2 regions of the Bacillus sp. AMCV2 genome follow, and region 1 is predicted to be linked to the other one. Evidence: predicted binding sites of a transcription regulator. Region 1 holds the regulator's gene; the other holds the start of a gene.
The links. The regulator LexA, encoded in region 1, represses DNA repair genes until DNA is damaged. The targets are predictions, from matches to a motif close to CGAACATATGTTCG.

Region 1 (12,464 bases):
TGGTGTCCAGGCTTGTATTTTTGCTGGGTTTGCTTGTCTAGGTTCCGAAATATTCATGTGGGTTCTATTGAGTGTGTTTTCCGCTGCAAGCGGCGCTCTTAGCCTGCAGCTCCCCAGTGCCAGGCGCACAAAACGAAAGAGAAAGAAGTGACATTGTGAGTTCGATTTATGAAAAATCAATTATTAACTATCATTTGCTACATCCCAAGCTGCAGAAACGGTACCAATTAGACGGGTCTCATACATTCAGCGGGACGGGAACGATGTCAGAAATAAGCGGAGGCTCTTTTCTGGTTAGAATGCTGTTAAAGCTTGGTGTTTTTTTCAGATGCTTCTTTTCAGAAAGAGGCAAAGACATCCCATTTACAATACAAAATAGAACTTGTCTTTTGAAATCGCAACATACAGGGATAGAATGGAATCGTACATTTTTCTTTAAAGGCAAAAAACGTTTCTTTGACGCGATAATGATATATGACGAGAAAGAAAATAGAATACTTGATTTCTTCGGCAAACCTCATCTGCTGCTGTCTGTTTTGACGTTCGAGGCATCTCATGACGGCTCTCTTACGATCACATCGGGAAAGCAATGGCTATTGATATGCGGAAAAAGTATCCCGCTGCCGAAATGGCTGACAGGTACATCCGTAGTTTGCGAAACGTTTGATGAAAGAAAGAATTGTTTCACCATTGAAGTGCATGTGCAAAATACAATTCTGGGCACTCTTTTCTTTTATAAAGGAACGTTTCAAGAGGAAGAGAGAGAATCATGAAACGAAATGGCATAGTCAGTGCGCTTTGTTTTATTGGATTTCTTGCAGCGGAAACACCGGATATTTCAGTGGCAGAGGCACTCGTTTTGTTATCCATTCTATTTTTCGTGCCGGGAATTTTTCCTTTTGTTTTTCGTCAATCTCCGGTTCATGCTGCTCAGTTTATGGAATATGGGCTAATCCAGTGCTATCCTGTAGCCGCATTCTTTGCGGTGCTGGCTCTAGTGACGGAGGTTGGGGGTTTCGCGCTAATCTGGTGGACGTACACAATTTTTATTGCATTGTATGTGATCCTCCGCCTTTGGGAAACAAAGATACATAGAATCGAAGAGACATCAGTTTTGTTCGGTCTTATTTATTTGGCGGGAGGAGGATTTTGGTTTTTTGCTTATGCTGCCCATTTGCAGATCATGCAATTTGGCCCTCTCATCATTTTGCTGACTGCTGTCCACTTTCACTATTCTGCTTTTCTGATCCCGATCTTCAATGGTTTACTCGGCAGAACCATTAGAAAGCATCGGATGTTGTACAGTTGGATAACATGGGTGATTTTACTTTCGCCCCTTCTTATCGCGCTGGGCATCACATATTCAAAAACACTTGATGTCATTGCGGTTAGCATTTATATGGCGGCGATTTATCTTCATGCATTTTTGGTGTTCACGGCAGCTTTTCGCACCAAGACGGGGACATTTCTTATTCGGCTTTCTTCCGCTGTTTTAATGATAACGATTGCTTTCTCGATGATTTATTCATTTGGTGTATTTCGGCAAGAAGTTACATTGACCATCAATCAGATGATTTGGATTCACGGTTTTGTCAACGCGTTTGGTGTTATCTTGCCCGCTCTTATAGGGTGGAGAATAGAGGTTCCGAAGCCTTTTGATGCAGACCGTGTAAAGACATTCAGCCGTATCTACGGAAAAAGAAAGATTGGAGAAGAATTTTTAGCTAATATTCAAGCTGAAAATAACGCTCGGTACAGCGGACTTGTGGATGATATGGGCAGCCTGCGTTCAAAAGATTTTTCACCAGAAAAACTGGCGCCGCTCATTCTTTCGTTTTATGAACAAACCATCGAATACAATATTAAAGCAAAAGTAACATGGAGCACGTGGTTTCGGCCGCTTGCAATTATTTACGAATGGTTCAGCAGAAGAATCGGCCAAATACATCTTTCGACGAACCCTGACTGGTATAGGATGTACAGCAAGATAAAAGGTGTTCATTCGAAAAAAGACGGAAGGGAAAGAGTTCGTGCCTGGATTAGAACAAATGAAAAAAACGAAACCATTTTTACCGCTCTTTATTCAGTGTATCGCTCAAATGGAGAGGGGTATATGAATATTTCTTTACCGCTTCCATTCAGCAGCATGACAGGTATTTTAAAACCATATCATCATCAGGAGAAGCTGGTTTTAACAAGCAGGCGGAGAAAAAGCAGAGCGGGGGATGAGGGGATTTATCTGCAAACAAGAGCGGGAACTTGTCCGCTTCCTTTATCTGAAACCTTTCTGATAGAAGCTGCACATGACAACAAATTAACCGCTGTTCATCATATGTGGCTGTTCGGAATAAAATTTCTAACTGTTCATTACAGCATTACACATATTAACCAGCCTATTGAAAGAACCTAATACAAAGAAGAAGCTTCGTCTGCCAGTTGTAATAGATGAACTGTTTTAAAATTCTGCGCCGCATCAAGACAGGAAAGGAAGGGTTTATGGTGTTTTATATCAGTTTATTTCTGATTCTTTGGCTGGCTGCTGGGTTTGCAGTGGGAATGAAACAAGTGTATGTCGATCAGCTGTTTGATAAAACTGTGATCGAAAGGCTGGAAAAAGAAGCGAATGATCATGGACACGCTGACCGGATGATCAAACAGCGCGTCCTTTATATTGCAGCAGTGACATTAAGCGGGTTTATTTCTGTTTATTATGAAATGAAAACAATCCCGCAAAGGCGAAACATAAGAAAAATTGAAAAAAACATTATGAATTTAAATCAAGCAAAAAAACGAAGAATGAAGAGAAAATAAAAAATGCACAGGCCAAAGGGCAGGTGCATTTTTGTTTTGTATGGAAATGGGGGAGGTGGTGCCAGCTTACTTTTCATAAATTCAAAAATGAGAAGAACAGCGCCCGGGCTAATGGTATATAATATTGTGAATTTAACAAAAATTTAACAAGGAGGACGAGAGAATTCGTGCTAAAGCCTCAAAGAGACCTACATCCTGTTGATTTGGACTTAGAGGCGGAGTAGATGAAAACGGCCAAAGTATCCCTGCTCCGCCGTTTGCTCCATTCCTTGAAGCATGTTGATTGTAACATAGCCAAACGTTTTCCATCAACTATTAAAATTGTAAAATTATTGTTAATTTTTATGGTATTTACTCCGATTTCTTCAATTTATGCTGAAGATGTATATCAGAATTTTGAGGAATTAAAAAACAATGAAGATCCTTCTGATTACGACGTTGTTACGAAAGAAACCGGAAGCTCTGTTCTTGTTTTAGCTATTCACGGAGGAGGTATTGAAGGCGGGACAAGTGAAGTAGCGAGAGAGCTCAGCAAAGAGTACTCGATGTATTTATTTGAAGGCTTAAAATCGGCAGGAAACTCAGTCCTGCACATTACGAGTACGCACTTTGATGAACCTCGGGCCCTTAAAATGACGGGAAACCATGAATATGTCATTTCATTACACGGGTACGCAGAAGAAGATCAGCAGATCGAAGTCGGCGGTACAGATCGCGTAAGAGCGGCAGATTTAGTTGAGAAATTGCAGCATGCCGGTTTTCCTGCTGTATTGCTCAATACGGACCATCCGCATGCGGGCGTTAGTCCGAATAACATTGCAAATAAATCAAAAACAGGTTTAAGTATCCAGATAGAAATGAGCACTGGCTTTCGAAAGTCTTTGTTCGGCATCTTTTCTTTAAAAAGCAGAGCTGTTACTCAAAATGAGAGGTTTTATGAGTTTACAGAAGTGATGTTCCGTTTTCTCAAAAATAGCTACTGAAAAATAGGAGGCGATAAGACAGCCTCCTATTCCTTATGTTTCTCATTCGTTTCGGGAAACAACTCGTCTGCGGCTTCCGTTTGATACTGCAACGTGTTATCTCTCGCTGACAGTTCATTTCGGAAATTTTCATCAAGCACATTTTTCAGTAAATACCGATGAAAAAAGTATTCAAAAACAGTAAGACAGGCAGCGGAAAGGAGAGCCGCTCCAAATGGTGAGAAATCGTTTCTTGTTTGGGTTAAAACAAATACCCAAAGAATAACGAATGAAAGGCCAAAGTCAGCCAATGAAGCTGTAATATTGTTTGTTCTGGGTAAGACGAGCATGTCACCAGAAAGATAAGAAACAAAACCTAAGAAAAGTGCAATAAACATCACACTTAAAAAGGATGCGTGATAGACTCTGTCCAAAATCACATATAAAAGGGCGAGAGTGAAAGCAATCTTTGAAGCAAGCGCAATGATATGTTTCATTTGACCACCTAAATTGTTATTTTTTGAAGGAAATTCTTGGGCGTAAACAAGTGATAAATAATGCAATTCAAAACCATTCATAATGTCATGTTACTATTTTAAACAGTCCGTTTTTGTTTACACTGGTATTTTTTTCAGCTGTATGAAACTTTCTTATGAAAAAGTCGTATATGTGGTGATCAGCTTTCAAGGGGGGAATGATTTGTGGAGATAAAAGGAATCAATCACTTGCTATTTTCAGTTTCGCATTTGGATACATCGATTGATTTTTATCAAAAAGTGTTTGGTGCAAAGCTATTGGTAAAGGGAAGAACAACTGCATATTTTGATATGAACGGCATCTGGCTAGCTCTTAATGAAGAACCAGACATCCCGAGAAATGACATTAAGCTTTCTTATACCCATATTGCTTTTACAATTGAAGATCATGAATTTGAGGAGGTGTCAGCTAAATTAAAAAGACAACATGTCAATATTCTGCCTGGCAGAGAACGAGATGAACGCGATCGAAAATCAATTTATTTTACCGACCCTGACGGCCACAAATTTGAATTTCATACCGGAACCCTTCAAGACAGGCTTCGATATTACAAACAAGAAAAAACGCATATGCACTTTTATGATGAAACGGCCTTTTGATATCACAACCATATTTCATATAAGGTTAAATTGAAAGAAGGGTGTTGGGGGAGACTTTATGTTTGGGGAAGGTTTCTACCCGACTTGTTCAACGATGCCATATCTTTTGAACTGCACAAGTGATTGGGTGAAGGTGAAATTGAAATACACATTACATTTTATATGAAGAAAGCGAGCTGTTTTAACAGAAATATGAACTAATTAAACTGTGTACTAAATTTTCATTATATTTCAATTGCCTCGCCCCTTAATAAATATGAAACCGCATCCTTCCACGACCTAAAAAATGAAACGTTTTTAAGAAGATAGCGTCTAATATTCTAAACGTTCATATTTTGATAAAAGTTTCCTGAAGGAAAAAAAATTTCTTGACTTCAACAATCTTTTGGTGGATAATTATGGTGTAAACATGATGTTCTTTTTCCTCCTATTCAGGCTCGCACCCAAAAGTCAGGGCGAGCCTGCTTTTTTTGAACAACAAACCCCCTCTCCGTAAAGGAAGAGGGGGTTATTTCATGCATCTGATAGATCAATAGATTAATGGACGGTTCTGAACACGCCAATCACTTTCCCTAGAATGCTGACATTCTGCAAAATGATAGGTTCCATCGTTGGGTTCTCAGGCTGCAAGCGAATGTGGGTATCCTCTTTATAGAATCGTTTTACAGTTGCTTCATCATCTTCTGTCATCGCAACTACAATTTCCCCATTGTTCGCTGTGTTTTGCTGTTTAACGATGACATAGTCCTTATCGAGAATACCGGCATCTATCATACTGTCTCCCATAATCTCCAGCATAAATACATGCTCGTCTGGAGGAACCATGCGGTCAGGGAGCGGAAAATATTCTTCAATATTTTCTACTGCTGTAATAGGAGATCCCGCCGTGACTTTCCCGATGACCGGTACATTAACGACCTGGCTTTGCGGAATGTCTACTTCTTCATCAAGAATTTCTATTGCTCTTGGTTTTGTCGGATCCCGTCTGATCAGTCCTTTTGTTTCCAAGCGGGCCAAATGGCCGTGGACAGTAGAGCTGGACGCAAGCCCGACAGCCTCTCCGATCTCTCTAACGGAAGGCGGATATCCTTTTGATTTAACCTCTGCTTTAATAAAACGGAGGATATCAAGTTGCCTTTTTGATAGCTTCGTCATTTTTCGCACCTCAAAACGTCGATTTTAAGAAGATTATAGCATGATTTTCCTTACAGTACAAACATAGGTTCGAAAAAACAATTGACAGAAACGTTTGTTCGTATATACTGAAATTATAAAAATGCGAACAAACATTCCTGTTGGAGGTTATGATCATGAGTAAAGAATCTATTATTTTTGTCGGTCTGTTCACAGTGATTTTGAGCGCGGTTATCCTTATGCTGTCATATACAAGCAGCGGCCAGGAGCTTAATCAGTATGTTAAAATAGAAGTCCAGCAAGGCGACACACTTTGGTCAATTGCTGATCGGGTAGCAGATACAAAAAAGATAAACAAAAATGATTTTATTGAATGGGTAGCTGATAAAAATCAACTACAAACATCTGATATCCAGCCGGGTGATGAGTTAGTGATCCCATTGAAAAAGAAGCATCAGGATGCATATGAATTGGCAACTGTAAGATAGAGAGGAAAGAGAGATAAAATGAAAGCACTCATTTATGCCCGTGTAAGCACAAATAAAGAACAGCAGGAAACGTCATTAAAGCGGCAGGAGGAGGAGCTTACGGCCATTGCAGCGGAGAACGGCATGGAAGTGGTCAAAGTGATTTCAGAAAAAGCCAGCGGATATGAAATGGATCGGGATGGTGTATTTGAGCTGCTTGATGAGATTAAGAACGCTGGAATTGATGTCATTTTGGTTCAAGACGAGACAAGGCTCGGGCGGGGAAACGCAAAAATCGCACTGCTTCATTGTATTTACAGAGAAGGTGTGAAAGTCTATACAACGGCTCACAGAGGTGAACTGGAGTTATCGGAGGCTGACTCAATGGTCTTGGAAATCGTCAGCATTGTGGAAGAGTATCAGCGAAAGATTCACAACATGAAAATCAGACGGGGAATGAAGCGTGCAGTAAAAAACGGTTTTAAACCGCAAAAAAACTTAAAAAACCAACATGAGAACAGTGGAAAAGAAAAAATAGAGGTGCCAATCTCTGAGATCGTCCGCCTAAGAGCGAATAAACTGACGTTTGCTGAAATCGCGGCTACCCTAAGAGGGTTTGGCTATGATGTCTCTAAAGCAACCGTTCACCGGCGTTTTCAGGAATACATAGAGAATGAAGAGACAGCAGAGTGAATCAGTTGTAAAACTTTTTTTGATCTAGTACTATATAGACAAAATGCAATAAAGGAGTTTAACATGATTTCAAACGCGAAAATTGCCAGAATTAATGAGCTTGCTGCCAAAGCTAAAGCTGGCGTTATTACAGAAGAAGAAAAAGCCGAACAGCAAAAGCTCCGTCAAGAGTACTTGAAAGGTTTTCGTTCTTCTATGAAGAACACGTTAAAAAGTGTGAAAATCATTGACCCAGAAGGCAATGATGTAACACCGGAAAAGCTAAAAAGAGAACAAAGAAATAACAAACTTCACTAATAAAAGAGGAATACGGCAATATCGTATTCCTCTTTTGCATATACTATAATCAAAACTCTTATGTGACAAAATTCAACAAGTTTCTCTCAAATTTAAGCTGAAACAGTTGAGAAAAAGTCGTCAGACATTTATGATGTAAGGGTACAACACATAAGGAAGGGGATTTTTATGGATACAATTGAAAAGAAATCAGTTGCTACCATTCGCACACTGTCAATAGACGCTATTGAAAAAGCAAATTCTGGTCACCCAGGGATGCCGATGGGAGCCGCTCCAATGGCATACACGCTGTGGACAAAATTTATGAACGTAAGTCCGGCAAACCCTGGCTGGTTTAACCGTGACCGTTTTGTTTTATCTGCTGGACACGGGTCAGCACTATTATACAGCATGCTTCATTTAAGCGGGTTTGATCTTAGTATTGAAGATCTTAAGGGATTCCGCCAGTGGGGCAGCAAAACACCTGGACACCCGGAATTCGGACATACTGCCGGTGTTGATGCTACAACAGGACCGCTTGGTCAAGGAATTGCCATGGCAGTCGGTATGGCAATTGCTGAACGCCATTTAGCGGAAACATACAACCGCGATTCATTTAACGTAGTCGATCATTATACATACAGTATTTGCGGTGATGGTGATTTAATGGAAGGTATTTCTTCTGAAGCCGCTTCACTCGCAGGCCATCTTCAGCTTGGCCGTCTGATCGTACTATACGATTCTAATGACATCTCTCTTGATGGAGACCTCGACCGTTCATTCTCTGAAAACGTGAAACAGCGTTTTGAAGCAATGAATTGGGAAGTTCTTTATGTTGAGGATGGAAACAATATTGAAGAATTAACAGCGGCTATCGAAAAAGCACGCCAAAATGAAAAGAAACCTACATTAATTGAAGTGAAAACGACAATCGGATTCGGTTCACCTAACCGTGCCGGTACATCCGGTGTTCACGGTGCGCCGCTTGGTAAAGAGGAAAGCAAATTAACAAAAGAAGCTTACGCGTGGACGTATGAAGAAGACTTCTACGTTCCGTCAGAAGTTTATGAGCATTTCGCTGCAGCTGTTAAAGAATCAGGTGAGAAAAAAGAACAAGAATGGAATGCTCAATTCGCTAAATATAAAGAAGTTTATCCTGAACTTGCTGAACAGCTTGAACTGGCAATCAAAGGAGAGCTTCCGAAGGACTGGGATCAAGAGGTTCCTGTGTATGAAAAAGGAAGCAGCCTGGCATCCCGTGCATCTTCCGGTGAAGTTCTCAACGGACTTGCGAAAAAAATTCCTTTCTTTGTCGGAGGTTCTGCTGACCTAGCGGGATCGAACAAAACGACTATTAAAAATGCCGGTGATTTTACAGCGGTTGATTACTCAGGCAAAAACTTCTGGTTTGGTGTACGTGAATTTGCGATGGGTGCAGCCTTAAACGGTATGGCGCTTCATGGCGGTCTTCGTGTATTCGGCGGAACTTTCTTTGTCTTCTCTGATTACCTCCGTCCTGCGGTTCGCCTTGCAGCGTTAATGGGCCTTCCTGTGACATATGTCTTCACACATGACAGTATTGCGGTAGGTGAAGACGGTCCGACGCACGAGCCTGTTGAACAGCTTGCTTCACTCCGTGCGATGCCTAACCTTTCTTTGATCCGTCCAGCAGACGGCAATGAGACAGCAGCAGCATGGAAGCTTGCAGTGCAAAGCACTGACCACCCAACAGCGCTAGTGCTTACACGTCAAAACCTTCCTACCATCGATCAAACATCTGAAGAAGCATTGGCAGGAGTAGAAAAAGGTGCATATGTCGTTTCTAAATCTAAAAACGAAACACCTGACGCTCTTCTCATCGCTTCCGGATCAGAGGTAGGTCTTGCAATTGAAGCGCAGGCTGAATTGGCAAAAGAAAATATCGATGTTTCTGTTGTCAGCATGCCTTCAATGGACCGTTTTGAGAAACAATCTGATGAATACAAAAACGAAGTCCTTCCTGCAGATGTGAAAAAACGTCTTGCAATTGAAATGGGCTCATCATTTGGATGGGGCAAATACACGGGGCTTGAAGGTGACGTTCTCGGCATAGACCGATTCGGTGCATCTGCTCCAGGTGAAACCATCATTAACGAATACGGCTTCTCAGTTCCGAACGTAGTGAATCGAGTTAAGGCATTAATCAATAAGTAAGCTTTTGAAAGAGGATGGGTCAAATCATCCTCTTTTTCTTGTTTATCCGACAAAAATAGTATTGGCTGTTTAACAGTAATAGACAATTCTTTCTTTTCTTCTTTTGTATAATAGAGAGCAAATGAAATGCTGCTGGAAAAGGGGATGAAAAGATGGAACGTCACTACTATACGTACCTGATCAAAGAGGAATTTGCCAATCACTATTTCGGCCGGGAATCGGTTATGTTTGAGCTGTTTCAAGACTATCATTGGACAAGCCTTGAAAAGCAGCAGTATGAAATGACAGAGAAACAGATTCAATATATTACACAACCAATCCCGATTTTACATATGCATCAGCGGTTAAAATTGAATTTAAACAAGACGGATTACAGGCAGCTGGATTATATTTATAGAATAGCTTTGCCGAAAGCAAAAGGCCATGCGACGTTTATGATGAAGGAGCACATGATAGAAATTGTGGCTTCGGGAGATTACGAGGCAGAAACGATATTCTTTGAAGTGTTAAGAAAAGTAAGCCCTTGCTTTTTAGCAATGGATTTCAATTCGAAGCGTTACGGATGGCTAAATCCGGTGAAAGAAAGAAATTTTGTCTAAAACCGAAGAAAAAGAGATGTAAATGTTGTATAATAGCTTTTGGTTTAGTACACTTTAAACTAGACAACATGAAGGAGGAAATAAAATGACTTTATGGGTTGGCATCCTAGTGGGCGTTGTTGCATTGCTCATAGGTGTTGCACTCGGGTTTTTTATTGCTCGTAAATATATGATGAGCTACCTGAAAAAGAATCCGCCTATTAATGAACAAATGTTACGCATGATGATGATGCAAATGGGAATGAAACCTTCTCAAAAGAAAATCAATCAAATGATGAAAGCCATGAATAATCAAACGAAATAATACGTAAAGATTATGATATAGAGAAACATGGTTATAAAATAAAAAACCCTTATACGGGTTTTTTATTTTGCAATCATTCATCACCCGCTACTGCACGAAGGCGCTGCTTTTGATATTGTATGAGAAGATGGTCAAGCTCCTGACTGAGCTCTATCGTAATATGAGATGTCATTCCGTTCGCCATGACAATTTGCAGCAGCTCTGCTCTTTTTTTTTCAATTTCTTTTAATAGATGCTCTCTAATCACAGGGATGTATCCTTTCATACATTAGATCTTCAAAGTGAATGTTTATATTATATCCATATTTATACTAATTTTCAAATGAGAAGGAGTATAATGTCTCAATGTCAAATTAAATTATATAAGTTTTTTCTGAAAATAGAAATCCTTCAAGTGAAAGTGTTAAAAAAATGAAATGATTTTGTCATAACTTGAAGGAATGTCAAATCATGAAGGGATGATGACATGGGAGACGTGAATTATTTTTTGACATTCGGAGCGGGGTTTTTATCCTTTATTTCGCCTTGCTGCCTGCCGCTTTACCCAGCTTTTTTGTCATATATTACAGGGGTCAGCATGGACGATGTAAAAACAGAAAAGCTGCTGCTGCAGAAAAGAAGCCTGTTTCATACTTTGTGTTTTTTGCTTGGCTTTTCAGTCATTTTTATTGCTTTAGGCTATGGAACATCTTTTATTGGCAGCCTGTTTAGGGATTATCACGATGCGATTCGGCAAATTGGCGCGTTGCTTATTATTTTGTTCGGTTTCATTACACTAGGTGTGTTCCGGCCTGAGGCTATGATGAAAGAACGGAGAATCCATTTTAAGCATAAACCAAGCGGGTTTTTAGGGTCGGTCTTAATCGGAATGGCATTTGCAGCTGGATGGACACCATGTACCGGTCCGATATTAGGTGCTGTTATCACACTTGCAGGCACCAATCCGGGCTCAGCGGTGCCATACATGATGTTATATGTACTCGGTTTTGCGGTACCGTTTCTTTTATTGTCTTTTTTTATCACAAAGCTGAAGTGGATAAGGAAGAACCAGCTTTTAATTATGAAAGCTGGCGGCGTTTTGATGATTGTGATTGGTGTGCTGTTATTCTTTAATTGGATGAGCCTGATCATTATTTTGCTGTCAGATCTTTTTGGAGGCTTTACTGGTTTTTGACGGTAAATTACTTTCGTACTACTACTAATCCTTTTGTTTTTGGTACAATAAGACTATTATCTGTGGAAATCGATTGTTGGAGGGGAATATGACAAGAGTTTTAGTTGTAGACGACGCCAAGTTCATGAGAGTAAAAATCAGAGAGATCTTGGAAGAGGCAAATTACATAATCGCAGGCGAAGCGGCGGACGGTGAACAAGCAGCGGACCTGTATAAAAAACTGCGCCCGGACCTTGTAACAATGGATATTACAATGCCGGTGAAAAACGGCATTAAAGCGCTTCGTGATATCTTAACCTTTGATCCTAAAGCGAAGGTCATCATGTGCACTGCCATGCGCCAGCAAAGAATTGTAACGGAAGCAATTGAGCTGGGGGCAAAGGATTTTATTGTTAAGCCGTTTGAGGAAACAAAAGTGCTGGAAGCTGTAAGCCGCGTTATGGGACATTAAAGTCATTTCTTTTCAAAATGGTTTTTTTTATTGTTTTGGAGTATAGTATATAGTATCAACACTCCGAGAAACAAAGGAATGATAAGTATGATGATTATAGTTTCATCGATTATTGCTGTGTTAATGGCTGTAGCTGTGATGGTGGTCAGAATAAAGTCCTCTGACAAGCCCGTTTCACCAAAAAAAATCATTCTTCCGCCGATTTTTATGAGTACGGGAGCGTTAATGTTTTTATTTCCGGTATTTTGGGTAACTGGTGCAGAG
Region 2 (12,464 bases), 810 kb from region 1:
GCCGGCTTTTTGTTACCACTTCGGGCCTTTCGCCTTTTTTGATATCAAGCGCAACGGTCTCTTCATAAATTCGGCCGCCTTTTTGAACAATTTGCTCCAGAAGCGCTTTTAAGTATTGAAGCGGATGAAATTGAGCTTGATTCTTCATGACAAGCGCCAGCTTAGAACCTAAGGGAATTGGAAGATCCTTGATAAGGTCTCTTTCAATTCCGAGCTTTGTGTATGCCTCATGCTCGGTGCGGATTTTTTGAACAGCGTTTTCATTTGCCGTATAAAGATATGCGTCTTGCTCGATCCATTCACAATCAATTTGATGTTCATCCACAATGCCTTTTATGTAATCAATTGCATTTTGGTTTGCTTCATAATAAAGCCTCGCATGGTTTAATCCGAAATTGCGGATAAATTCGTCGTATATCATGTCATGCTGTGCGGTAACTTTAGCAGTTGTATGCGCAGTGGTTCCGTTAAGAACCTGATTTGCTTCAATCAAAACGACACGGAAGCCTCTCTTCGTAAGTTCATATGCCGTTGTGATTCCTGTAATCCCGCCTCCGATAATGGTGACGTCACATTCAGTGTCCTCTTGAAGCGCAGGAAAAGAAGGCAGGTCAGTTGATGTTTTCCAGTATGTTTCAGGTGCTTCCTTTGCAAAATGTTGATTAGCCAAGCCGTTATACCTCCAATCAGATTTATTCTTAATTTTTCCATATTCTATCTTTTCATACATAGGAAGCAGGCATTGTTCATAACATAATAAGGTTGAAAAGGAGTGATTTCATTGGCGAATCAAAAAAAGAAAACATTACCGCCTCAGCACCAGAACCAGCAGCCTGGTTTTGAATATCTCATGGACCCGCGTCCGGTTTTTGATAAGCCGAAGAAAGCGAAAAAATTAGAGGGCAAAACCGCTATTATTACTGGAGGAGACAGCGGGATTGGACGCGCTGTCTCGGTGTTATTCGCAAAAGAAGGGGCTAATGTGGTCATTGTGTATTTGAATGAACATCAGGACGCCGAGGAAACAAAGCAGTATGTAGAAAAGGAAGGGGTAAAATGCCTGCTGATTGCAGGAGATGTCGGGGATGAAGCGTTTTGCAATGATGTGGTCGCGCAGGCAAGCCAAGTGTTTCCATCCATTGATATATTGGTTAACAATGCAGCTGAGCAGCATGTCCAGCCCAGCATTGAAAAAATCACCAGCCACCAGCTGATCAGAACCTTCCAAACAAACATTTTTTCCATGTTTTACTTAACAAAGGCAGTGCTGCCTCATTTAAAAAAAGGGAGCTCTATTATTAATACCGCTTCAATTACCGCCTATAAAGGCAATAAAACGCTGATTGATTATTCAGCGACAAAAGGCGCGATCGTTACGTTTACAAGGTCCCTTTCCCAGTCGCTTGTTCAGCAGGGCATACGGGTCAATGCAGTGGCACCGGGTCCCATTTGGACACCGCTTATCCCGGCCAGCTTTGCCGCAAAAGACGTGGAAGTGTTTGGTTCAGACGTGCCGATGGAACGCCCGGGACAGCCGGTCGAAGTGGCGCCAAGCTATCTATACCTTGCCAGCGACGATTCCACATACGTCACAGGACAGACGATTCACGTCAATGGCGGAACAATTGTGAACGGATAATAAAAAGCCAATCCTTGAAGGATTGGCTTATTCGCTCTGCTTGAGCGCTGCATATTCTTTAGAGAGCGTAAGAAACGCATCTTTATCTTTTTCGTCCAAGGCTTTGTTAATTTGGTCCGTCAGCATGGCAAGCCGACGGTTATACAAGGATTCATCGAGCACCATTTGAATGTAAATATCCGTCATTGTGACATCGAATTCTTTTGTTTTTTGCGTGTTGCGGGACTTCATGAGCTCAGTGTACGATTTTTTCTCTTTCATAAAGAATCCCCCCAATGCCTTTTTTATAGTATATGGATAACGGTCGAAAAAATCAATAAATTTTTATAATTTTTAGACAACTAATACTCGGCAATCTATCGACATATCCTGCAAAATGCCGTAAACCGGCAAGTCTTATGAAAGTAAAATCGGTTTATTACTAGTAATTTAGTACCATTAAATATCATTAAAAGATGATTTTATCTTAAATGTTAAAAAAACCTGTCGTTTTACAAAAACAGATGATAGATTATTAGTATAAATTTTGCAGAAAAAGGATGGAGGCCATAATATGAGTCAGAAAACAGACGCACCTTTAGAATCGTATGAAGTGAACGGCGCAACAATTGCCGTGCTGCCAGAAGAAATAGACGGCAAAATCTGTTCCAGAATTATTGAAAAAGATTGCGTGTTTTATGTCAACATGAAGCCGCTGCAAATTGTCGACAGAAGCTGCCGATTTTTTGGATCAAGCTATGCGGGAAGAAAAGCAGGAACTTATGAAGTGACAAAAATTTCACACAAGCCGCCAATCATGGTGGACCCTTCGAACCAAATCTTTTTATTCCCTACACTTTCTTCGACAAGACCCCAATGCGGCTGGATTTCCCATGTGCATGTAAAAGAATTCAAAGCGACTGAATTCGACGATACGGAAGTGACGTTTTCGAATGGGAAAACGATGGAGCTGCCGATCTCTTATAATTCGTTCGAGAACCAGGTATACCGAACAGCGTGGCTCAGAACCAAATTCCAAGACAGAATCGACCACAGCGTTCCGAAAAGACAGGAATTTATGCTGTACCCGAAAGAAGAGCGGACGAAGATGATTTATGATTTTATTTTGCGTGAGCTCGGGGAACGGTATTAGAAAAATAGGAAGGAGCTGACCGAACAGGGCAGCTCCTTTCATAAAGCTATGCCGTCGGAATTCCTCCGGTGATGCCATATACCTGAGATGTCACATAGCTTGAATTCTCTGAAGCTAGAAATACATAAACATCGGCCAATTCCACTGGCTGTCCAGCGCGATGTAATGGAGCTGGCGGCGTGCCTTGTCCGAATTTCGGGATGTTTTCCGTCGGCTGTCCGCCGGAAATTTGCAGCGGTGTCCAAATTGGTCCGGGCGCAACTGAATTTACTCTGATGCCTTTGGAAGCAAGCTGTTTTCCCAGTCCGACGGTAAAGCCGATAATGGCGTTTTTCGTTGCTGCGTAATCTAACAGCATCGGGCTTGGATTATAGCCTTCAACTGAGGTAGTTGTGATAATTGAAGCTCCCTCCGGCAAATACGGAAGCGCCGCTTTTACAACCCAGTAAAGGGAAAAGACGTTCACTTCAAATGTTTTATAGATTTGTTCAGTAGGCAGATCTTCGATGTTTTCGACCGCTTGCTGTTTGCCTGCAACGAGCGCTAGCACATCAAGTCCGCCGAGTTCGTGATGCGACTGTTTGACTAGATCTTGGCAAAAGGATTCGTCGCTCAAATCTCCGGGGATCAGCACTGCTTTTCGGCCTTCTGCTTCAATCAGTTCTTTTACCTCTTCAGCATCTGGCTGTTCCTCGGGCAAGTAGTTAATGGCCACATCGGCACCTTCTCTGGCGTAAGCAATCGCGGCAGCGCGGCCGATACCGGAATCGCCGCCCGTGACAAGTGCTTTTCGACCCGTTAGTTTACCTGATCCTTTGTAGCTTTTTTCTCCGCAATCAGGGACAGGCTTCATGTTCTTTTGCAGGCCTGGCGGTTCTTGATATTGTTCGGGAAATTCATCATGAAAAAATGCTTTTATAGGATTCGTAAGATTTGAATCAGACATCAGCAACGCTCCTTTTCTGTTTGGTGTACATTCGTATGTGTACCCCTGAGCATAAGCAGAAAAACATGTGTTGGCAGTTTGAACACTGAAGGACCAAAGAAAACAAGAAAAAACAAAGCCTTCTTCCATATTTATCTTGTCAAATAAGGCTATATGAATTATGATAAATTCGAGCTATAAATCAACTAAATATTGGGTATTGGGAGAGTGAATCGTCATGAAAAAAGCGGCGGCGATTTTGCTGTCACTCGGTCTCGTTTTCGGTTTTTCATACGGAGCTGACCATGTGGCGGAAGCCAAAACAAAGGTGAAGGTTTATAAGAACTGCAAGGAGTTAAACAAAGTATACAAAGGCGGAGTGGCCCGCACTTCGAAGGCGAAAAACAAAGGCGGAAAAACAAAGTACAAGCCTTACGTCTCTAAGGACCTTTATGATGCCAATAAAAAGAAAGACCGCGATAAAGATCTTATCGCCTGTGAACGGTAAATAAGAAAAAGCAATCTGGTGTCCAGATTGCTTTTTCTATTGCTTAAGCTGCCTGATCGGCCGCAGCGCTTTTCGCCTTCCTTGTCATAAGGCTGACTGCCATCATGACCGTGATATTCAAAAGCAGGGCGACGATGCCTACATTCAAGTCTTTTGCGGCTTGCGGCAGCGCCGGAAATAAAGTGCCGATGGTCGTTTCCGTCATTGTAATATAAGTAACTGCTCCGACACCTGCAATAATGCCGGCGAAGGCTCCTTGCTTTGTCACCATATTATGCTTGAACAGGCTGAACAAAAGGGCGGGGAATAGCTGTGTGACAAGGCTGTAGCCCATCAAAAGCAACGTAACGATGGTATTCCCGCCTTTGAAGGTAAAATACACCGAAATCAGCGCAATCACCGGCACTAAAAACTTAGCAAGAGCCGATACTTGCTGTTCTGTCGTGCGGGGCGCGATTACCTTGTACACATTTTTTGCAAACAGCGTGGAGGCGGACATTAAGATCATAGACCCTGGCACAAGTGCTGTCAGCAGTCCGGCAGCACCGATAATTCCGACAAACCAAGGGTCAAATGTTTGCAGAGACAGTCTCAAAAGCGACAGATCCCCGTCTGCGTCTTTCAGATCTGGAACTTGCAGGATAGCCGCAAAGCCGACGAAAAGGACGAAGAGCAGGACCAGCTGGTACAAAGGCATGATGATGGCGTTTTTGCGAAAGACTTTTGGATTTTCAGCTGAATACGAGGCGGAAAACGTGTGAGGCCACATGTAAAACCCGAGCGCTGTCAAGAGTACGGTTGAACTGAACCAGGCCACACTTTGTCCCGATTCGGGGAGCGTAAGAAAGCCAGGCTTTGCCGTTTCAATCTGCTGAAACATGTCTTGAAATCCGCCGTAGTAATGAATTGGCAAATACACACCTAAAAACAGAACGACAACCAGAATCATGATGTCCTTCACAACCGATATCCAGGCAGACCCGTGAATGCCTGAAACCATAACATAAACCGTGATGGAAACAGCGCCGATCCAGATGGCGGCGGTCGGGGTGATTTTGCCGTACGAGGTTTCCGATACAATCAGCCCGAGGCCTTTCAGCTGCAGTACAAGATAGGGAATGAGTGCGGCGATGCCGACCAGTGAAACGAGAATGCCGAGCAGCGGACTGTTGTATTTTTTTGTGAAAAAATCAGACTGCGACATCAGTTTATGCTGTTTCGCGTACGTCCAAACTGCCGGAAGAAGCCAGTAAGAAAGGATGTAGGCCAGACATCCGTAGGCGATGATATAAAAGGCTGGACCGCCTTTTCCGTAGGCCCAGCCGCTGCCGCCGAGAAACGTAAAAGTAGTATAAATTTCGCCTGCCATCAAAAGGAAGACGAAAACAGTTCCGAAGCCGCGCCCTCCGACCGTCCACTGCTCCAGGTTCATGTCTTTTCCTTTTTGGGCGCGTATACCGAGAAAAATACTCAAGAGCAGGACACCGAAAATGATGATGAGTGCTGCATTCATTCTGCTTCCTCCTTTTTATTTTCCTTGTCGAGGACATATACAATCGCCATCAGCGCAGAGGTCAAAAGAGCCCACATCACAATATAGGCAAGAATAAACGGCATGCCGAACACATAGGGGGTCACCTTATTTGCAAAAGGGATGCCGAGTAAGATTCCGATAAAGGGCAAAGCGGCAAGAACGTGAATCAGTTTCATAGAATCCTCCTTCTATTTAGGAATGGGGTGTACAAGCCCAAGCGTACTGAAAATGATGTCGCAGATATGGCAGTACATGTCACTTTTTAGGGTGAAAGGCTGTGGTTCGAATTATAAATAAATTTATTTTGTTTGTATAGTGTGAATTGTCTGAAATTAATACTCTGAATCGCCCGAAGAGGGAACGGGCAGTATGATTCAAAAGGCTCAGAGTCTGTCTGGGGCAAATAGATAGTATGTTAATAATTCGCTGACCTGCTCACGGATTCGCGGATTAAAATAGCGGTGGTTTTCTTCATAACCGTCGATGACAAATGTATAGAGCGTAAAGGCCTCATCGCGTTCCGTCTTGCGGATTGCAATTTTTCTTTTCCTCAGTTCTTTTCTGACTTCCATCAAATCCTTTTGTGCTATTTTTAATGATTCGCTGATAAGCTGTTTATAAGGATGCTTCAATTTTAATGTGCTTTCTTCAATTCCGGCGAGATCACGGTTAAAAATCGTAATGGCCATGGGCAAAAAGAGAGCCCGTTCAATTAAATCGTATATTTCCTCCTGCAGATTTGGCATGTTGACTCCTTCCTTCTAAGGGAACGTTTGTTCTATTTGTATTCTATATCGGCTGGTGAAATGTTTCAAGACAGAAAAAATCACCAAAACTTTTTAGTTTTCTGCTGATAATGTGTAGAATAAGGATAGACAAACCTGGTAAGGAGTATAAATGTTGGAGCATTTTTTATCCTATTTGACACAAGAACATTTAACTGAATTATTTCAAAGCTATAGGGCTTTCGGTCCGCTCATTGCTGTGCTGCTGCCTTTAATTGAAGCATTTCTCCCGTTTTTGCCACTGATCGTGTTTGTGGTGGCGAATACGAACTCGTTTGGCTTGTGGGAAGGATTCATCCTGTCCTGGGCGGGATCAACTGCTGGTTCCATTCTCGTCTTTTTGATTGTCCGTCAATACGGACAGAGAAAATTGCTTGGATTTATCCGCAGTCATCCGTCTGTCAGAAAGCTGATGTTATGGGTGGAAAGACACGGCTTCGGTCCCATGTTTCTTCTGCTTTGTTTTCCATTTACACCGTCAGCCGCGGTGAATGTTGTTGCCGGTTTGTCAAGGATCGGAACGCGGCCGTTTATTTTGGCGGCAGCCTCGGGGAAGCTTGTCATGATTTTTATGATCAGCTTCATCGGATATGATCTGCACGCGCTGATTACACAGCCGATTCGAACGGTCATCGCCGTATTGGTGATCACTGTCTTATGGTATGTCGGCAAAAAGGTGGAGCGGTATCTGCATGTAAGAGCCAGTCAGCGTGAGCATGATGGAGGGAGACAGTAACATGAAAAAACGGTTTTGGTTTCTTGCCGGTGTAGTGTCCGTTGTTCTCGCCATTCAGGTTAAAAATGCTGTCTTTATTGATTACAAGGTAGAAGGCGTCAGTATGAACCCGACCTTCCAGGAAGGAAACGAATTGTTGGTCAATAAATTTTCGCATCGATTTAAAACCATCCATCGTTTTGACATCGTCCTTTTTAAAGGCCCTGATCATAAAGTGCTGATTAAACGGGTAATCGGCTTGCCCGGTGAAACGATCAAATATAAAGATGATCAGCTGTATGTGAACGGAAAGCAGGTTGCTGAGCCATTTTTGAAGCATTTGAAATCTGTTTCTGCCGGCAGCCATGTAACGGGTGATTTTTCTTTGAAAGATGTGACGGGAACAAGCAAGGTGCCGAAAGGAAAATATTTTGTCGTTGGAGATAATCGCATATACAGCTTCGACAGCCGGCATTTTGGTCCGATAAGAGAAAAAAATATTGTCGGTGTGATTTCTGATGCCGAATAAAAAGACGCTAATGGAAGAGGCGTCTTTTTGTATGCCGTTTGGAAAAATGTGTTGAAGAAAAATTTGTAAGGAGCTATAATCAATATTGTTACGCACGTAACAAAAAAACGGTTGTTTTTTGATTATGAGTTGTTTTTATTAGATTTTGTTCGTTTTGTATGAAACAAAAGGAGTGGTGAATGATGATGAAATATGAAGCAGTGATTATAGGAGGAGGGCCGGTAGGATTTATGCTGGCTTCTGAGCTTGCGATGGCCGGAGTGGGAACATGTGTGATTGAACGGCTTGAAAAACCTGTTCCGCATTCCAAGGCGTTGACGCTGCACCCCCGAACGCTGGAGCTCCTTGAGATGAGAGGGATTTTAGAGCGGTTCGTATCCAAGGGAAGCAAGATACCTTCCGGACATTTTTCAATGCTGGATACCCGTCTGGATTTTTCAGGCTTGGATACGAGCTGTCCTTACACGCTTTTGCTCCCGCAGTCAAAAACAGAAAAGCTTCTTGAAGATCATGCACGAAGCCTGGGAACAGAGGTGTTTCGGGGTGCCGAGGCGCTGGCGGTTACGCAAAACGGGGAAACGGTCCAAACGATCTTTAAGGATCTGGACGGCAGTGTACGGACGATCACAAGCAAGTTTGCCGTTGGGGCAGACGGCGCCGGAAGTACCGTCCGGAAACAGGCGAAAATTGAGTTTCCGGGAACAGACAGCACTGTCACCGCTGCGCTTGGGGATGTGGTGCTCCTTTCTCCGCCGCCGTCAGGCGTGCTGTCCCTTTGCACAAAAGAGGGCGGTGTTATGATTGTTCCGTTATCTTCAGACCGATATCGTGTCGTTGTGATCAGCCCTTATCGCACGCAAACGCCGAAAGATGTGCCTGTGACTGAGGAAGAGCTGAAAGCTGACCTCCTGCGAATTTGCGGAACTGACTTTGGTTTAAGCGACCCTTCGTGGATGTCGCGGTTCGGGAACGCCGCGCGCCAAGCGAACCGGTATCGGGACGGCAGAATCTTTCTTGCGGGTGATGCCGCGCATATTCATTTTCCGGCGGGCGGGCAAGGGCTGAATGTCGGCCTTCAGGATGCAATGAACCTCGGATGGAAACTGGCGGCGGCCATCAAAGGCTCTGCGCCTTCGTGGCTTTTGGACAGCTACCATGACGAGCGGCATCCGGCAGCTGAAGGGCTCCTCAGAAACACAGAGGCACAGACAAAGCTGATCGATTTCAGTCAAGCAGGCCTCCATTTGCGAAGCATGATGTCGGAGCTGCTGGCCTTCCCTGATGTGAATCGATATGTAGCAGGGCAAATTTCTGCACTCGATGTCAGATATGAAGCTGATCGTACCATGCCGCCGAATCGTTTGAACGGGGCAAGGCTCCCTGACATGGAGCTGATTCTTTCCGACGGCAATTCGGAACGGCTGTACAGCTTTCTCCAAAACGGGACATTCGTTTTGCTGTCATTGAGGCAGGAAGCTGATGATCATATCGTAGTGAAAGGCTTACGTACGGTAACGGCCTCGCTTGCAGAACCGAATGAAAAGTTGCGGGATGTGCATACCATATTGATTCGTCCTGATGGACATGTAGCCTGGGCGGTGGATGCATCAGCGCCCGATTGTGCCGAGGTGATTCAAAAAGGGATCAGCCGCTGGTTTTCCGTCACCAGCCGAGTATAATTCAATTCGATTGTTTCATCTGTAACAAAACGGTATGATAGAAGAAACAATCGAATGAAAAAGGATGGAAAACCCGATGAACACAGATCATACGAAACGCAATCTTTTTGAATTGTATGCGGAGCTCATTCATCAGCAGGAGAAATGGGAGGGGCTTATTAAAGCCTTTTTATCTGACGAATTGAGGAAGCTGGATGTAGAGCACGGGAGTAAAACTCAATTGACGATGACTGAAATTCATGTTCTATCCTGTGTTGGGGACAATGAACCAATTAATGTCACGTCGATAGCAGAAAAAATGAATACGACAAAAGCGACTGTATCACGCATCAGCACAAAATTGCTCGGCGCAGGCTTCCTTCACAGAACACAGCTCAGCGATAATAAAAAGGAGGTCTACTTCCGATTGACGCCTGCTGGAAAAAAGCTGCACAGTTTGCACAAATATTATCATCAGAAGGCTGAACAGCGTTTTCTGTCATTTTTTGACCGCTATACTGAGGAAGAGATTCTTTTTGCGGAACGGCTGTTTCGGGATCTGGTGACAAAATGGTATCCGTCGTCAGAAGAAATTGAAGGGGGGCTTCCTAGCATTTTTAAATAAAAAACACGCACTGCGGTGCGTGTTTTTCGCGGTTCTTCTTTCTTTTTCAAGGCTGTAACGTAAATCAGATTTCCTCTTGAAGAATGAAATTCAAGATGTTCAGGAATTTGCACTGCTTATACGATATGTCTATTAGTATCTTTATTTTATACGTTTTCTACTGTGTTTTTGATGCTTTGTTTTCAAGTGAAATAGGGTCTTCTGTTTTAGTTCTCCTAATCTTTACAGAAATACCTACTAGAATGACCGCCATAGTTGTAAATATTCCCATGGTTAATAAGATCGTATCCTGATTTAAACTCCATCCAATTAAGAAAGAGATTATCGCTCCTCCGAAACTTGCCGAAGCAATAAATAAACTTGTAACTTCGTCAACGTACTTCTGAATAATGATTGATGCTAGTGTTAAAGCAATGGGAAATATGCCTGCTATACTTAGGCCAATCAAAAATGTACCACCCAATTGAAGTATTGGGTTACTTATATAAGAGAAAGCAATCAACAAAACAATTAAACAACTACAGCTAAAAAGGAGGTATTTGGAAAAATCAAGCCTTCTACTTACTAAACCAATCAGTATTCTTCCTATGATGATCCCTACCCAGAAAAAGGAGACACTTATAAGACTAATTTGTTCATTGTCTTGGTTTATCATGATTGAAGGTAAAAAGTTGGCAAAATTTGTTTCAATTCCAGCATATAGGAAAGCGAAAAATACAAAAAAGCCTAATTGCTTTGATTTTTTTCTATCTCCTATAAAGTATTGAAATGCTCCTCCATCTGGAAAGGTCACTTGTTGGTTGGCATTCTTAGCGTACTTTCGGTTCTTGGACAAGAAAATTAACCACCCTACGAATAGGACGAATAAAAAGGTGAATATACAGTAATACGGTAAAAACCAGTTATTGATATCTATGAAGGAATTAATTAATAATGGGAAAGATAAAGCGCCTAATCCAAAGAGAACTTCCAGCTTACTCATTTTTTCTGCATTACTTTCGAAATTAGCTATAACAAATGAACCAACTGTCGTTTCTAATGTGCCTGCTCCATATCCTAAGAGAAAAGCCATTACAATAATATAATACCAATCCTTAGTTAGAAAAAAGATACTTAACGCTGCAAGCATTATTGTCAAAGCTAAAGTAAGTGTCCTAAAATGACTGTATTTCTTAATCATTAACGGTGCGATTAATACTCCGCTTAGAAATCCGGTAAACTGAAAGAAGATTATGACTGAAATATCATCTGTTGTCTTGTTAAAAGACTCTAATAGAAATGGTGTCAAACTCCCTGTTGATATATGGATAATACCTACTGTAAAAAAGAAAGCATATCCAAATAAATATGTCCCTCTTAACATTCATTTCACCCCTATATGAAAAAGCAGGAAAATAAATTCCTGCTTTTTTAGTAACTTCTCTCTTTGAAATACTAGTTGACTGCTGAAACAGACATTGGTTGAGAGTTGCTGTCTTTCTCAAAGAACATTTCTAACACTTCCTGAGATCTAAAACCATCACTAAAAGAAGGGATCTCAACCCAATCATTCTGAGTTGATGCAATCCAATTGATTAACTCGCTTCTAAAAGAATCAGCCCATCCATAAAACTCGTTTGGCGGATCGTTTAATAGGCTTTGCGGTACTGGGCAGTCTACCACGTTCAAGCCATCTATGAGCTTGTAAACGTGAGGATTACCTGTGTGGTATTTAAACTCTTTTTTGTGTCCAACTACCTCAATGCTAAAACCACAGTCTCCAGGTACAGAACATTTTGATGTGATGATATTTACAAATACCTTGTTCTTCAGCTGGCCATAAATTTCTGCATAGTCATCTACGAGTACCTGTTTATCCTCTTTTGTTTTTACATTTGTGTTCATTTTTGCCCTTACTGATTCTGTGATGAAATCACTCTCAAACAAATACCATACCATGTCAATAAGGTGAATACCCAGATCCCCCAATGATCCACTCGTCTTCTTACTGTTAGCGTCATCTCTCCAAGTAAACTTCTTACGCCTAAGTGCACTATTTTTCTTGAAGTGTACTTTTATGGACAGGATGTTACCTAGTTCATTATTGATAATTAAGCTTTTTAAGATATTTACGTAAGATAAATATCTATAATTAAATCCCATACTGGCTCTTACGCTCAACCTTTCAGCAGTATCTTTCATTATGCTTGCTTCTTCAAGAGAAATAGCCATAGGCTTTTCACACAAAACATGCTTATGTTTTCCTAATGCTTGCAAAGCATGTTCTTTATGGCAAAAGTTTGGTGATGCTACAATTAAACCTTCTGAGGCATCAATTAGTTCATCTGCGTTTTCAAATGACTTCCCGCCGAAAGTTTTCACAAAGCTTTCCGCATTTTGTTGATTTATGTCATATACCCCTACTAACTCTGCAT

Region 2: AC0OMA_RS05900 (YhjD family protein) is a predicted target of LexA. The motif match lies at 6,505-6,518, and genes of this name have one in related genera.

The regions. Positions count from the first base shown of each region.
Region 1 is NZ_JBVYIB010000002.1:1,921,532-1,933,995, forward strand. It holds gene AC0OMA_RS09825 (hypothetical protein) at 1-151, shown strand, start outside; gene AC0OMA_RS09830 (DUF4166 domain-containing protein) at 156-773, shown strand; gene AC0OMA_RS09835 (YndJ family protein) at 770-2,410, shown strand; gene AC0OMA_RS09840 (hypothetical protein) at 2,497-2,811, shown strand; gene pghL (gamma-polyglutamate hydrolase PghL) at 3,036-3,794, shown strand; gene AC0OMA_RS09850 (YndM family protein) at 3,821-4,270, opposite strand; gene fosB (metallothiol transferase FosB) at 4,475-4,909, shown strand; partial or broken gene AC0OMA_RS09860 (hypothetical protein) at 4,818-5,075, shown strand; gene lexA (transcriptional repressor LexA) at 5,447-6,064, opposite strand; gene yneA (cell division suppressor protein YneA) at 6,214-6,531, shown strand; gene AC0OMA_RS09875 (YneB family resolvase-like protein) at 6,550-7,203, shown strand; gene AC0OMA_RS09880 (DUF896 domain-containing protein) at 7,267-7,500, shown strand; gene tkt (transketolase) at 7,669-9,672, shown strand; gene sirA (sporulation inhibitor of replication protein SirA) at 9,825-10,271, shown strand; gene AC0OMA_RS09895 (YneF family protein) at 10,357-10,575, shown strand; gene ynzD (aspartyl-phosphate phosphatase YnzD) at 10,649-10,822, opposite strand; gene ccdA (cytochrome c-type biogenesis protein CcdA) at 11,042-11,749, shown strand; gene AC0OMA_RS09910 (response regulator) at 11,838-12,200, shown strand; gene AC0OMA_RS09915 (CcdC family protein) at 12,279-12,464, shown strand, end outside.
Region 2 is NZ_JBVYIB010000002.1:1,112,361-1,124,824, forward strand. It holds gene AC0OMA_RS05860 (FAD-dependent oxidoreductase) at 1-670, opposite strand, end outside; gene AC0OMA_RS05865 (SDR family oxidoreductase) at 782-1,639, shown strand; gene AC0OMA_RS05870 (IDEAL domain-containing protein) at 1,667-1,900, opposite strand; gene comK (competence transcription factor ComK) at 2,193-2,771, shown strand; gene AC0OMA_RS05880 (SDR family oxidoreductase) at 2,818-3,717, opposite strand; gene AC0OMA_RS05885 (excalibur calcium-binding domain-containing protein) at 3,935-4,204, shown strand; gene AC0OMA_RS05890 (sodium:solute symporter family protein) at 4,248-5,717, opposite strand; gene AC0OMA_RS05895 (DUF3311 domain-containing protein) at 5,714-5,914, opposite strand; gene AC0OMA_RS05900 (YhjD family protein) at 6,122-6,484, opposite strand; gene AC0OMA_RS05905 (TVP38/TMEM64 family protein) at 6,636-7,259, shown strand; gene lepB (signal peptidase I) at 7,261-7,767, shown strand; gene AC0OMA_RS05915 (monooxygenase) at 7,947-9,446, shown strand; gene AC0OMA_RS05920 (MarR family transcriptional regulator) at 9,523-10,050, shown strand; gene glcP (glucose/mannose transporter GlcP) at 10,208-11,413, opposite strand; gene ntdC (glucose-6-phosphate 3-dehydrogenase NdtC) at 11,485-12,464, opposite strand, start outside.